Regions from separate parts of the Serratia nevei genome, predicted to be linked through region 2. Evidence: predicted binding sites of a transcription regulator. Region 2 holds the regulator's gene; each other region holds the start of a gene.

The links. Region 2 encodes PurR, which represses purine synthesis genes. Its sites were predicted from a motif close to CANGCAAACGTTTGCNTG; they were not measured.
Region 1: the regulator PurR is predicted to act here: its motif matches at 1,525-1,542, upstream of tusA (sulfurtransferase TusA).
Region 3: the regulator PurR is predicted to act here: its motif matches at 1,623-1,640, upstream of purL (phosphoribosylformylglycinamidine synthase).

Annotation. Positions count from the first base shown of each region.
Region 1 covers NZ_CP149940.1:174,597-178,263, forward strand. Annotated here, with positions in the region: gene V8N38_RS00790 (DcrB family lipoprotein) at 1-193, opposite strand, end outside; gene V8N38_RS00795 (GNAT family N-acetyltransferase) at 274-708, opposite strand; gene V8N38_RS00800 (7-cyano-7-deazaguanine/7-aminomethyl-7-deazaguanine transporter) at 750-1,409, opposite strand; gene tusA (sulfurtransferase TusA) at 1,630-1,875, shown strand; gene V8N38_RS00810 (zinc/cadmium/mercury/lead-transporting ATPase) at 1,965-3,667, opposite strand, start outside.
Region 2 covers NZ_CP149940.1:2,321,691-2,325,357, reverse strand. Annotated here, with positions in the region: gene V8N38_RS11235 (C40 family peptidase) at 1-326, shown strand, start outside; gene sodB (superoxide dismutase [Fe]) at 526-1,104, shown strand; gene V8N38_RS11225 (YnhF family membrane protein) at 1,166-1,255, opposite strand; gene purR (HTH-type transcriptional repressor PurR) at 1,580-2,605, shown strand; gene punR (DNA-binding transcriptional activator PunR) at 2,602-3,546, opposite strand.
Region 3 covers NZ_CP149940.1:4,018,860-4,022,526, reverse strand. Annotated here, with positions in the region: gene mltF (membrane-bound lytic murein transglycosylase MltF) at 1-1,456, opposite strand, end outside; gene purL (phosphoribosylformylglycinamidine synthase) at 1,732-3,667, shown strand, end outside.

The sequences.
Region 1 (3,667 bases), 2.1 Mb from region 2:
TGCTGGTTTGATCCGCCATGCCGACCGGCAGGGTGAACGTCAGTTTACCGTCCAGCAGGCTCACCTGCTGCCCGGCCGGCGCGCTGGCCGCCGCGCCGTCTGGCGCTGCCTTGGTGTCTTTGGTGTTGCCGTCGCAGGCCGCGAGGCCAAGCGCCAGCAGGCTGATACCCATCAATTTCGCTACTTTACGCATCGGGCTTCCTTATTCCTTTCCGGTAGGGATTCACTGTCGTATCGCAACCTATTCCAGGTTGAAATGCAAGGCAGATGTTGTCACAAGTTTTTTTCCAGTAATAGCCGATAATCAGCCACTTCGCCTTTCTTTTCCAGCTGAACAATCTGATAGTGATGGGTGAGCAGCATCGTCAGCATGGCGCGGAACCGGTTACGGGTTTTGACCGTCAGCTGGTGATAGCCCTGCGCCTGCGCCCAGCGTTCCTGTTCGGCCAACAAGGCCTGCGCCACGCCGTGGCGACGAAACGCCGGCAGCACCCCGCCCAACCAGCTGTAAAACACCGTTTCCTGCTGTTGATAACCGAGCTTAAAACCGGCCGGCTGACCGTCGATTTCGGCGATCAACAGGCTGGCGGGGGGGATGCCGATGCGCCGCTGCAGATCGGCCAGGCTATGCAGGTTGCCGAATTCGGGGATGCGTTGATAAAGACGGTGGATTTCTTCGAGCGTGGCGTTGCGAACGATTGGGGTCATGGGCGGCCTCCAAAGGATAGGGCCGCCCAGAATAGCACGGCTCAGCTCGGCTGCAGGCTGCCGCTGCGCGCCGCGATGCGTTTGAGCAGCATGTTCAGCAACACGCCGTACATCGGCAGGAAGAACAGCAGGCAGATCATCACCTTGAAGCTGTAATCCACCAGCGCGATCTCCACCCAGTTGTTGGCCATGAAGGGATCGCTGCTCTTGTAGAAGGCGATGAAGAAGAACGCCAGCGTATCGCTGATGTTGCCGAAGAACATCGCCGCTGCCGGCGCCACCCACCAGGCGCTGCGCTGGCGCAGGCGGTTGAAGACGTGAACGTCGAGGATCTGGCCGAGCACGTAGGCCATAAAGCTGGCGACGGCGATGCGCGCCACGAACAGGTTAAAACTGCCCAGCGCCGCGAATCCCTGCCACTCTCCCTGATAGGTGACGGTGGAGATCACGTAAGAGATGAACAGCGCCGGCACCATCACCGCCAGGATAATCCGCCGCGCCAGCGGCGCGCCGAAAATGCGCACGGTCAGATCGGTCGCCAGGAAGATAAACGGGAAGGTAAAGGCGCCCCAGGTGGTATGGAAGCCGAAAACGGTGATCGGCAGCTGCACCAGGTAGTTGCTGGAGGTAATGATGGCGATATGAAACAGCGAAAGCCAGACCAACGCCGTGAAGCGCTGCTGTGCGGTAAACGAATACATATTGTAGCCTTTTTAGCAGTGGGGTGAGGGAACCCAGTGTGTCTTGTTAAAACAGCAAAAAACGCTGCGCGGCGGCATGATACGCGTTTGCGCAACCAATGCAATGGTTAAATTTAACGCAAACGTTAACGCATCTTGCACAGAAAAACTACCGGCGTAAACTAGGCGCTAATGAGATGCGGCGAGCGTTCGCCGATCGTTTTTGAACGAGAAAAATTGCATGACTGACTTATTTGCCCAGGCAGACCAGACGCTCGACGCGCTGGGCCTGCGTTGCCCGGAACCGGTGATGATGGTGCGTAAAACCGTGCGCCATATGGACAACGGCGAAACGCTGCTGATTATCGCCGACGATCCGGCTACCACCCGCGATATCCCGGGGTTCTGCCGTTTTATGGAACACACGCTGGTGGCGCAGGAGACCGAGCAGGCGCCATACCGTTATCTGTTGCGTAAAGGCGTATAACGGCGGCATGATCGTGTCGATGAAAGAAAAGTCTCTTTCCCCGAAATGACAACGGGCGCGGTATGCCGCGCCCGTATTGGTTTCCGAACTTAGCTGCGCTTTTTCAACAGCCGCAGCGCGTTGGCGGTGACCAGCGCGGTGGCGCCGGAGTCGGCCAGCACCGCCAGCCACAAACCGGTCAGCCCCAGCAGACTGGTGATCAGGAAGACCCCCTTCAGCCCCAATGCGATGGTGATGTTTTGCCGGATATTGGCGTGGGTGGCGCGCGAGATGCGGATCATCTCCGCGACGCCTACCAGCCGGTTGTGGGTCAGGGCGGCATCGGCGGTTTCCAATGCCACGTCGGTGCCGCTGCCCATGGCGATGCCGATGCTGGAGGCCTTCATCGCCGGGGCGTCGTTGATCCCGTCGCCGATCATCGCCGTCGGGCGCAGTTCGCTCAGTTCGGTGACCGCGCTGACCTTATCTTCCGGCAGCAGACCGGCGCGATAGTCGAGCCCCAGCTCGCCGGCGATCGCTGCGGCGGCGCGCGGGTTGTCGCCGGTCAGCATCACGCCGCGAATACCCAGCGCGTTCAGTTCGGCTATGGCCTGTTTGGCGTCGCCGCGCAGCGTATCGCGCAGCGCCAGCAAGCCGATGGGCGCGCCGTCTTCCAGCACCACCACCGCCGTTTTGCCGGCGTTTTCCAACTTGTCTACCTGGCTCTGCCATTGGGCGTCTAGCAGGCCTGGTGCCAGCTTGCCTGGCGCGCTGATCAGCACGGTCTTGCCGTCCACGATCCCTTCCACGCCGACGCCGGCCAGCGCGCGGCGCGCCTGCGCCAGCGGCAGCTCCGTCCCGCTTTCGGCGGCGCGGTTGATGATCGCCTGTGCCAGCGGGTGATGTGAACCGGCTTCCACCGCGGCGGCAAGCTGCAGCAGCCGCTGTTCGGTGAGTGTGCCGATCGGCAGCACGTCGGTCACCGTCGGCTTGCCTTCGGTCAGGGTGCCGGTTTTATCGAAGGCGATAGTTTGGATCTGGCCCAGTTGCTCCAGCGCCGCACCGCCTTTAATCAGCGCGCCGCGCCGCGTGGCGGCTGCCAGCCCGGATGTGATCGCCGCCGGGGTCGAGATCACCAATGCGCATGGGCAGCCGATCAGCAGTAGCGTCAGGCCGCGATAGATCCAGGTATCCCACGGCTGTGAGAACAGCAGCGGCGGCACCAGGATCACCGCGACGGCCAGCAGCATAATGGCCGGGGTGTAATAACGGCTGAACCGATCGAGGAAGCGTTCGATCGGCGCGCGGCGCTCTTCGGCCTCTTCAATCAGCTGCAAAATGCGGTCGATGGCGTTTTTGCCGGGCTCGGAGATCACCTTCATCTGCGCCGCCTGATCGACGGACAGGCTGCCGGCGGCCACTTTCTCACCCTGTTGACGCTCGACCGGCACCGATTCGCCGGTCAGGGCGCTTTCGTCGAAGCTGGCGAACGGATTGAGCAGCTCGGCGTCGGCCGGCAGGCGCCCGCCGGGTGCGATTTCAATCACATCGCCCGGACGCAGGCTGGCGACCGGCACGCGTTTGCGCTCGGTACCTTGCAGCAGCAGCGCATCTTCCGGCACCAGCTCCATCAGCGCCGTCACGCCGCGCCGCGCGCGGTTGGCGGCGTAGGATTCCAGCAGTTCACCGACCATAAACAGCAGCAGCACCATCGCCGCCTCGGCAGTGGCGCCGATGAACAGCGCGCCGATGGCCGCCACGCTCATCAGCGTTTCGATGGCGAACGGCGTGCCGGAACGAATCAGACGCAGCG
Region 2 (3,667 bases):
GCACCGGCTTCGATTGCAGCGGCCTTATCTATTACGCCTATAAAGACGTAGTGAAAATCAAGATGCCGCGCACCGCCAACGAGATGTATCACCTGCGCGATGCGGCGCCGATCAAGAAAAGCGAACTGGAAAGCGGCGATCTGGTGTTCTTCCGCATCAACAACCGCGGCGTGGCGGACCATGTCGGCGTCTACCTCGGCAACGGCAAGTTCATCCAGTCGCCGCGCACCGGTGAAGAGATCCGCATCAGTCAGCTCGACAACGACTATTGGCAGAACCACTACATCGGCGCACGCCGCGTAGTGACGCCGAAAACCATTCGTTAATGCACTGTTCTGCGCGGTTGCGGCCCCGGTCGCAACCGCCTGCTCAAGCTATCGCCCATCGCACTTCCCCACGCGCATTTCTCGCTTTTCCTCCTGTTTTTTATGATGAAAATTGTTAAGATTGAATGACCACAATAAAAAACGGCCCATACGGCTCTCGCCCCGGCGGGAAGCGAATGGCGCTGTAAAGGAGGAAGCAATGTCGTTTGAATTACCTGCATTACCGTATGAGAAAAACGCGCTCGAGCCGCACATCTCCGCCGAGACCCTGGAATACCACTACGGCAAACACCACAACACCTACGTGGTTAACCTGAACAACCTGGTGAAAGGCAGCGAGTTCGAAGGCAAATCGCTCGAAGAGATCATCAAGACCTCTAACGGCGGCGTGTTCAACAACGCTGCGCAGGTGTGGAACCACACCTTCTACTGGCACTGCCTGTCGCCACAGGGCGGCGGTGAACCGCAGGGCGAACTGGCGGCGGCAATCGTCAAATCCTTCGGCTCTTTCGCTGCGTTCAAAGAGCAGTTCACCGATGCCGCAGTGAAAAACTTCGGTGCAGGCTGGACCTGGCTGGTGAAAAAACCGGACGGCGCGCTGGCGATCGTCAACACCTCCAACGCGGCCACCCCGCTGACCGGTGAAGACAAACCACTGCTGACCGTTGACGTGTGGGAACACGCGTATTACATCGATTACCGCAATGCGCGTCCAAAATACCTGGAAAACTTCTGGGCGTTGGTCAACTGGACCTTCGCAGCGGAAAACCTGGCGTAAGCGCAGGTTCTGAGGTGATAAGGCGCAGCCAGGCTGCGCCTTTTTTATAACCGGGGGTAAATCAGTTCAACGCGGCAACGAAGCTGAAAGCGATAATGACCGCCAATGCGCAGACGGTGGTGAACAGCGACATCTTCAATTCGGTATCCATGACAACTCCTTTAAAATGGGCTTTCCTAAGGATAAAAGGCGCACAATTAGTACGTCAAATCATTTTCCCACAGTTCGCCGATAAAATCTTGTTATCATTTCCCGGTTTATAATCTCGATTACCTCTTCCACTTTTGTTCAATATGCGACAAAATTCGCAGTTCACAACTGCGTACCGGCATCCATGCCCCTCCTGATTAAGCGCTGAAGACTTCAACACACTAAAAACTCAGTTTTCGCTTCTCTGGAGAAGGATCTACGTAGGCAAACGATTAACATCACACTTACATGCTGTAAACATGTGAGTTCAGGAGTCATTCCTTACATGGCAACGATTAAAGATGTGGCCAAACGCGCGGGCGTTTCCACCACCACCGTTTCGCACGTCATCAATAAGACTCGTTTCGTCGCCGAAGAGACCAAAGCGGCCGTGTGGGCCGCCATCAAAGAGCTGCACTACTCGCCGAGCGCCGTGGCGCGCAGCCTGAAAGTCAATCACACCAAGTCGATCGGCCTGCTGGCCACCTCGAGCGAAGCGCCCTACTTTGCCGAAGTGATCGAGGCGGTGGAAAACAGCTGCTACAGCAAAGGCTACACCCTGATCCTGTGCAACTCGCACAACAATCTCGACAAGCAGCGCGCCTACCTGGCGATGCTGGCGCAAAAGCGCGTCGACGGCCTGCTGGTCATGTGCTCCGAGTACCCCGATCAGCTGCTGGGCATGCTGGAAGACTACCGCAATATCCCGATGGTGGTGATGGACTGGGGCGCCGCGCGCGGCGACTTCACCGACACCATCATCGATAACGCGTTCGAAGGCGGCTATCTGGCCGGCCGTTACCTGATCGAGCGCGGCCACCGCGATATCGGCGCCATTCCGGGCCAACTGTCGCGCAATACCGGCGGCGGCCGTCACCAGGGCTTTATGAAGGCGCTGCAGGAAGCGCATATCGACATTCGCGAAGAGTGGATCGTCCAGGGTGACTTCGAGCCGGAGTCCGGCTACAAGGCGATGCACCAAATCCTGTCGCAAAAGCAGCGGCCGACCGCGGTATTCTGCGGCGGCGACATCATGGCGATGGGCGCCATCTGCGCCGCCGACGAGCTGGGGCTGCGGGTGCCGCAGGATATTTCCGTGATCGGCTATGACAACGTGCGTAACGCCCGCTACTTCACCCCGGCGCTGACCACCATTCACCAGCCTAAAGAACGCCTGGGCGAAATGGCCTTCACCATGCTGCTGGATCGCATCATCAGCAAACGCGAAGAGTCGCAGGTGATCGAAGTGCATCCGAAGCTGATTGAACGCCGCTCGGTCGCCGACGGTCCGTTCATCGACTACCGCCGCTAATCCCCCGCGCCGGAAGCCTGCGCGGCTTCCGGTTCCGCCTCGCTCAGCCACTCCTGGTTCAGCGTCTCCCCATCGCCCAGATACGCCAGCAGCCAGCTCATCGCCGGTGAGGGTTTATCCTGCTGCCAGGTCAGGCAGCAAGGGCTGGCGGGAAACGGCTGCTGCAGCTGCAACGCCTTCAGCTCACCGCGCTGCACCCGCGGCAGCGCCCGATGTGCCGGCATCATGCCGACGCACAGCCCGGCGCACAAACAGTCGAGCGCCGAAGTCCAGTCCGGCACCACCAGCCGCCGCTGGTTATCCAGCGTCCAGGTGACGCGCTTGGGCAGATTGCGCGAGGTGTCCTCCAGGCAAAGCGAAGGGTACGGCCGCAGCTGATCGTCATTCAGCGGCCCTGTCAGTTGCGCCAGCGGGTGCTGCGGGCTGACCACGCACAGCCAGTTCATATAGCCCATGTCGCGGAAGGCGAAGCCGCCGCCGACCGGCACCGCACGGGTGGCGCCGATTGCCATGTCCGCCCTGCCGTCCACCAAGGCATCCCACACGCCGTTGAACACCTCGGGTTGCAGCATCAGTTCGACGTCGGGGAAATGACGGTAGAAATCCAGCACCAGTTGGCGACTGCGCTGTGGTTTGACGATGATGTCCACCGCGATATTCAGCTGGCCGCGCCACCCGTTGGCCACCTGCTGACAGTGGCGGCGGGTGTCGAGCATTTTTTTGATAACAACTCGCGCATCCTTGATAAACAGCGCGCCGGCCGGCGTCAACTCCACATCGCGGTGACGCCGCTCGAACAGCGGCACCGCCAGCCATTGCTCCAGCTGCCGTACGGTATAGCTCACCGCCGACGGCACCCGGTGCAGCTCCTGCGCCGCCGCGCTGAAACTGCCGGTGCGCGCCACCGCGTCGACCACTTCAAGAGAATATTCAGACCACATCGCTTTGCCTTCAATTTTTTTAACAGCACTTTGCAAATATTACCGTTTCACAAGCAGAGATCCAGCCGGATACACTGGCCGGCGCTAAAAACCTGCGACATTAAAATATTAACGAGAAATA
Region 3 (3,667 bases), 1.7 Mb from region 2:
AGTTGAGCGCCAGTTCCGGCATCACCGTCGGGTAGCCTTTCCCCAACGCCTCTTGCTCGGCGGCCGCTTGCGCCGCCTTTCTCTCTTTTTCCTGCAGATAGCCCACCAGACTGACCTGGTAGCGGCGGATGTTTTCTACATAGTTGTAGGCTTCACGCCCGCGCGCATAGCCGTAGGTCAGCTGCGGATAGTAGCGCTTCTGGCTGAGCATCGGCAGGCGCTGCTTGACGTCGACCCAGCTGTCTGGGTTGCCCTTTTGCGTCTTGGTCAGCTTGCGCGCGTCCAGCATGTGGCCCCAGCCCATGTTGTAAGCCGCCAGCGAGAACCAGATGCGCTCGTCTTCCGGCACGCTGTCCGGCACCTTGGCCATCAGCCGTTGCAGGTAAAGGGCGCCGCCTTGAATGCTCTCTTCCGGATCGAGGCGATCGTTGACCCCCAGGCCGTCGGCGGTGGCGCGGGTCAGCATCATCAGGCCGCGCACGCCGGTGGGCGAGGTGGCCTGCGGATTCCAGTGCGATTCCTGATAGGCGATGGCCGCCAGCAGCTTCCAGTCGATCTCGTTGGCGTGCTTCTCGAACAGCGGGCGGAAGTTGGGCAGCACCGAGTCGATGGCCGACAGGAAGGTTTTGGTGTCCACATAGTCGAAGCTGCCGACGTGGCCGAGGTACTTCTCTTCCAGCCGCGCCAGGGTGCCGTCATCCACCATCTGGCTGTAGAAATCCAGCATCGCCGCGTACAGGCTGTCGTCGCCATCGCGTTTCAGATACCAGGTGACCGGCTCTTCGTCGGTGACGTCGAACGCCACCGCCAGCTGCGGATGAATGCGCTGCAGCAGCGCGATGGTTACCGAATCGCCGAGGGTGTAGTCCAGCTTGCCGTCGGCGACTCGCTCCAGCAGCTCTTTGGAGGTGAGATCGCTGGAGGACTCCCAGGCGAGATCCGGGTATTTATCCTGCTTGAGCTGCTTTAGCGTGCTGACGTGCGCGGAACCGGAGGCGACCGCCAGCTTGCCTTTAATGTCGGCGAAGCCTTTTGGCCGCGGGGTGCCCAGCCGGTACACCAGCTGTTGGGAAACGGAGTAGTAGGCCGGGCCGGTGCGCGCGCGGCTGAGGCGCTCCTGGTTGTAGATCAGGCCGGCCGCCAGCAGGTCAGCGTCGTCATCGTCCAGATCGTCGAACAGGTCATTGATGTTCTGATGGGGGATCACCACCAGCTTCACCCCGAGGTAGTTGGCGAAGCGCTTCGCCAGTTCGTAGTCGAGCCCACCCGGCCCTTGCTTGGTGTTGAAATAGGTCAGCGGTGAATTCAGCGTGCTGATACGCAACTCGCCGCGGGAAATGATCTCCTGGAGTTGCCCGCCCTGGCCGCTGCGCCAGGTGATATTGGGCCACAGCGCGAGAGCCAGAAGCAGGGTGACAACGCCGATGAGGATGTAGTTTATTTTAAGACGTTTCAAATAGTTATCCAGTGGTGGCACAGGTACACCGGCGACGACAACCGCGACTTTTCTCATGGTTAAATCACCAGTGCGGGGGGCATTTTGCGCAACAAAACGCCAGTGTGCAACTTTATTGACACGTTATGACAATTCGACGGTGCGGCACGCTTTTATCAATAATCCCTACGCAAACGGTTTCGTCTGCGGCGAGGATTCTCTATAATGGCGCGCGTTTTCCCCTGTTGCGCCCAATGAAGCGTCTTATCCGCCGCTTCGAAGACGAGAGAACTTTGATTATGGAAATTCTGCGTGGTTCGCCCGCTTTATCGGCTTTTCGCATTACCAAACTGCTGTCCCGCTGCCAGGACGCCCACCTGCCCGTCAGTGATATCTACGCCGAGTATGTCCACTTTGCCGATGTTAGCGCACCGCTCAGTGCCGAAGAACACGCCAAACTTCAGCGGCTGCTCAAGTACGGTCCTTCTCTCGCCGAACATGCCCCTGAAGGCCGGTTGCTGCTGGTCACGCCGCGTCCGGGCACCATTTCTCCCTGGTCTTCCAAAGCCACCGACATCGCCCACAACTGCGGTCTGCAGCAGGTGCTGCGGTTGGAGCGCGGCCTGGCGTTCTACGTCAAGGCGCCCGAGCTGACGGAAACCCAGTGGCGCCAGCTCGCCGCGCTGCTGCACGATCGCATGATGGAAACCGTCTTCAGCGAGCTGCAACAGGCCGAACAGCTGTTCGCGCACCATCAGCCAGCGCCGTATCAGTCTGTCGACGTGCTGGGCGCAGGGCGCACCGCGCTGGAGCAGGCCAACGTCCGGCTCGGCCTGGCGCTGGCGCAGGACGAGATCGACTACCTGCTGAATGCCTTTACCGGTTTGGGGCGCAACCCGACGGATATCGAACTTTATATGTTCGCGCAGGCCAACTCCGAGCACTGCCGCCACAAGATTTTCAACGCCGATTGGATCATCGACGGCGAACAGCAGCCTAAATCGCTGTTCAAGATGATCAAGAACACCTATGAGCAGACGCCGGACTATGTGCTGTCGGCGTATAAAGACAACGCCGCGGTGATGGAAGGCTCGCAGGTCGGCCGCTTCTTCGCCGCGCCGGACAACGGCAAGTACGATTACCATCAGGAAGAAGCGCACATCCTGATGAAGGTGGAAACCCACAACCACCCGACGGCGATCTCGCCGTGGCCGGGCGCCGCGACCGGCTCCGGCGGCGAGATCCGCGACGAGGGGGCTACCGGCCGCGGCGCCAAGCCGAAAGCCGGCCTGGTGGGCTTCTCGGTGTCCAACCTGCGTATTCCCGGCTTTGAACAGCCGTGGGAGCAGGATTTCGGCAAGCCGGAACGCATCGTCACCGCGCTGGATATCATGACCGAAGGCCCGCTGGGCGGCGCGGCGTTCAACAACGAATTCGGTCGTCCGGCGCTGCTGGGCTACTTCCGTACCTATGAAGAGCGCGTCAACAGCCACAACGGCGTTGAGCTGCGCGGCTACCACAAACCGATCATGCTGGCGGGCGGCATCGGCAACATCCGCGCCGATCACGTGCAGAAAGGGGAAATCACCGTCGGCGCCAAGCTGGTGGTGCTGGGCGGCCCGGCGATGAATATCGGCCTGGGCGGTGGCGCGGCCTCGTCGATGGCGTCCGGTCAGTCCGATGCCGATCTGGACTTCGCTTCGGTGCAGCGCGACAACCCGGAAATGGAGCGCCGCTGTCAGGAAGTGATCGACCGCTGCTGGCAGCTGGGCGACCAGAACCCGATTCTGTTTATCCATGACGTCGGTGCCGGCGGCCTGTCCAACGCCATGCCGGAGCTGGTGAGCGACGGCGGCCGCGGCGGCCGCTTCGAGCTGCGCGATATCCTCAACGACGAGCCGGGCATGAGCCCGCTGGAAGTGTGGTGCAACGAATCGCAGGAGCGTTACGTGATGGCGATTGCCCCGGCGCAGATGGCGCAGTTCGACGAGATCTGCCGCCGTGAGCGCGCACCTTATGCGGTGATCGGCGAAGCGACCGAAGAACAGCACCTGACCTTGAACGACCGTCACTTCGACAACCAGCCGATCGACATGCCGCTGGACGTGCTGCTCGGCAAGACGCCGAAAATGACCCGCGACGTTACCCGCCTGCAGGCGAATGGCCAGCCGGTGCAGCGTGAGAACATCACGCTGGCCGACGCGGTGAAACGCGTGCTGCATCTGCCGGCCG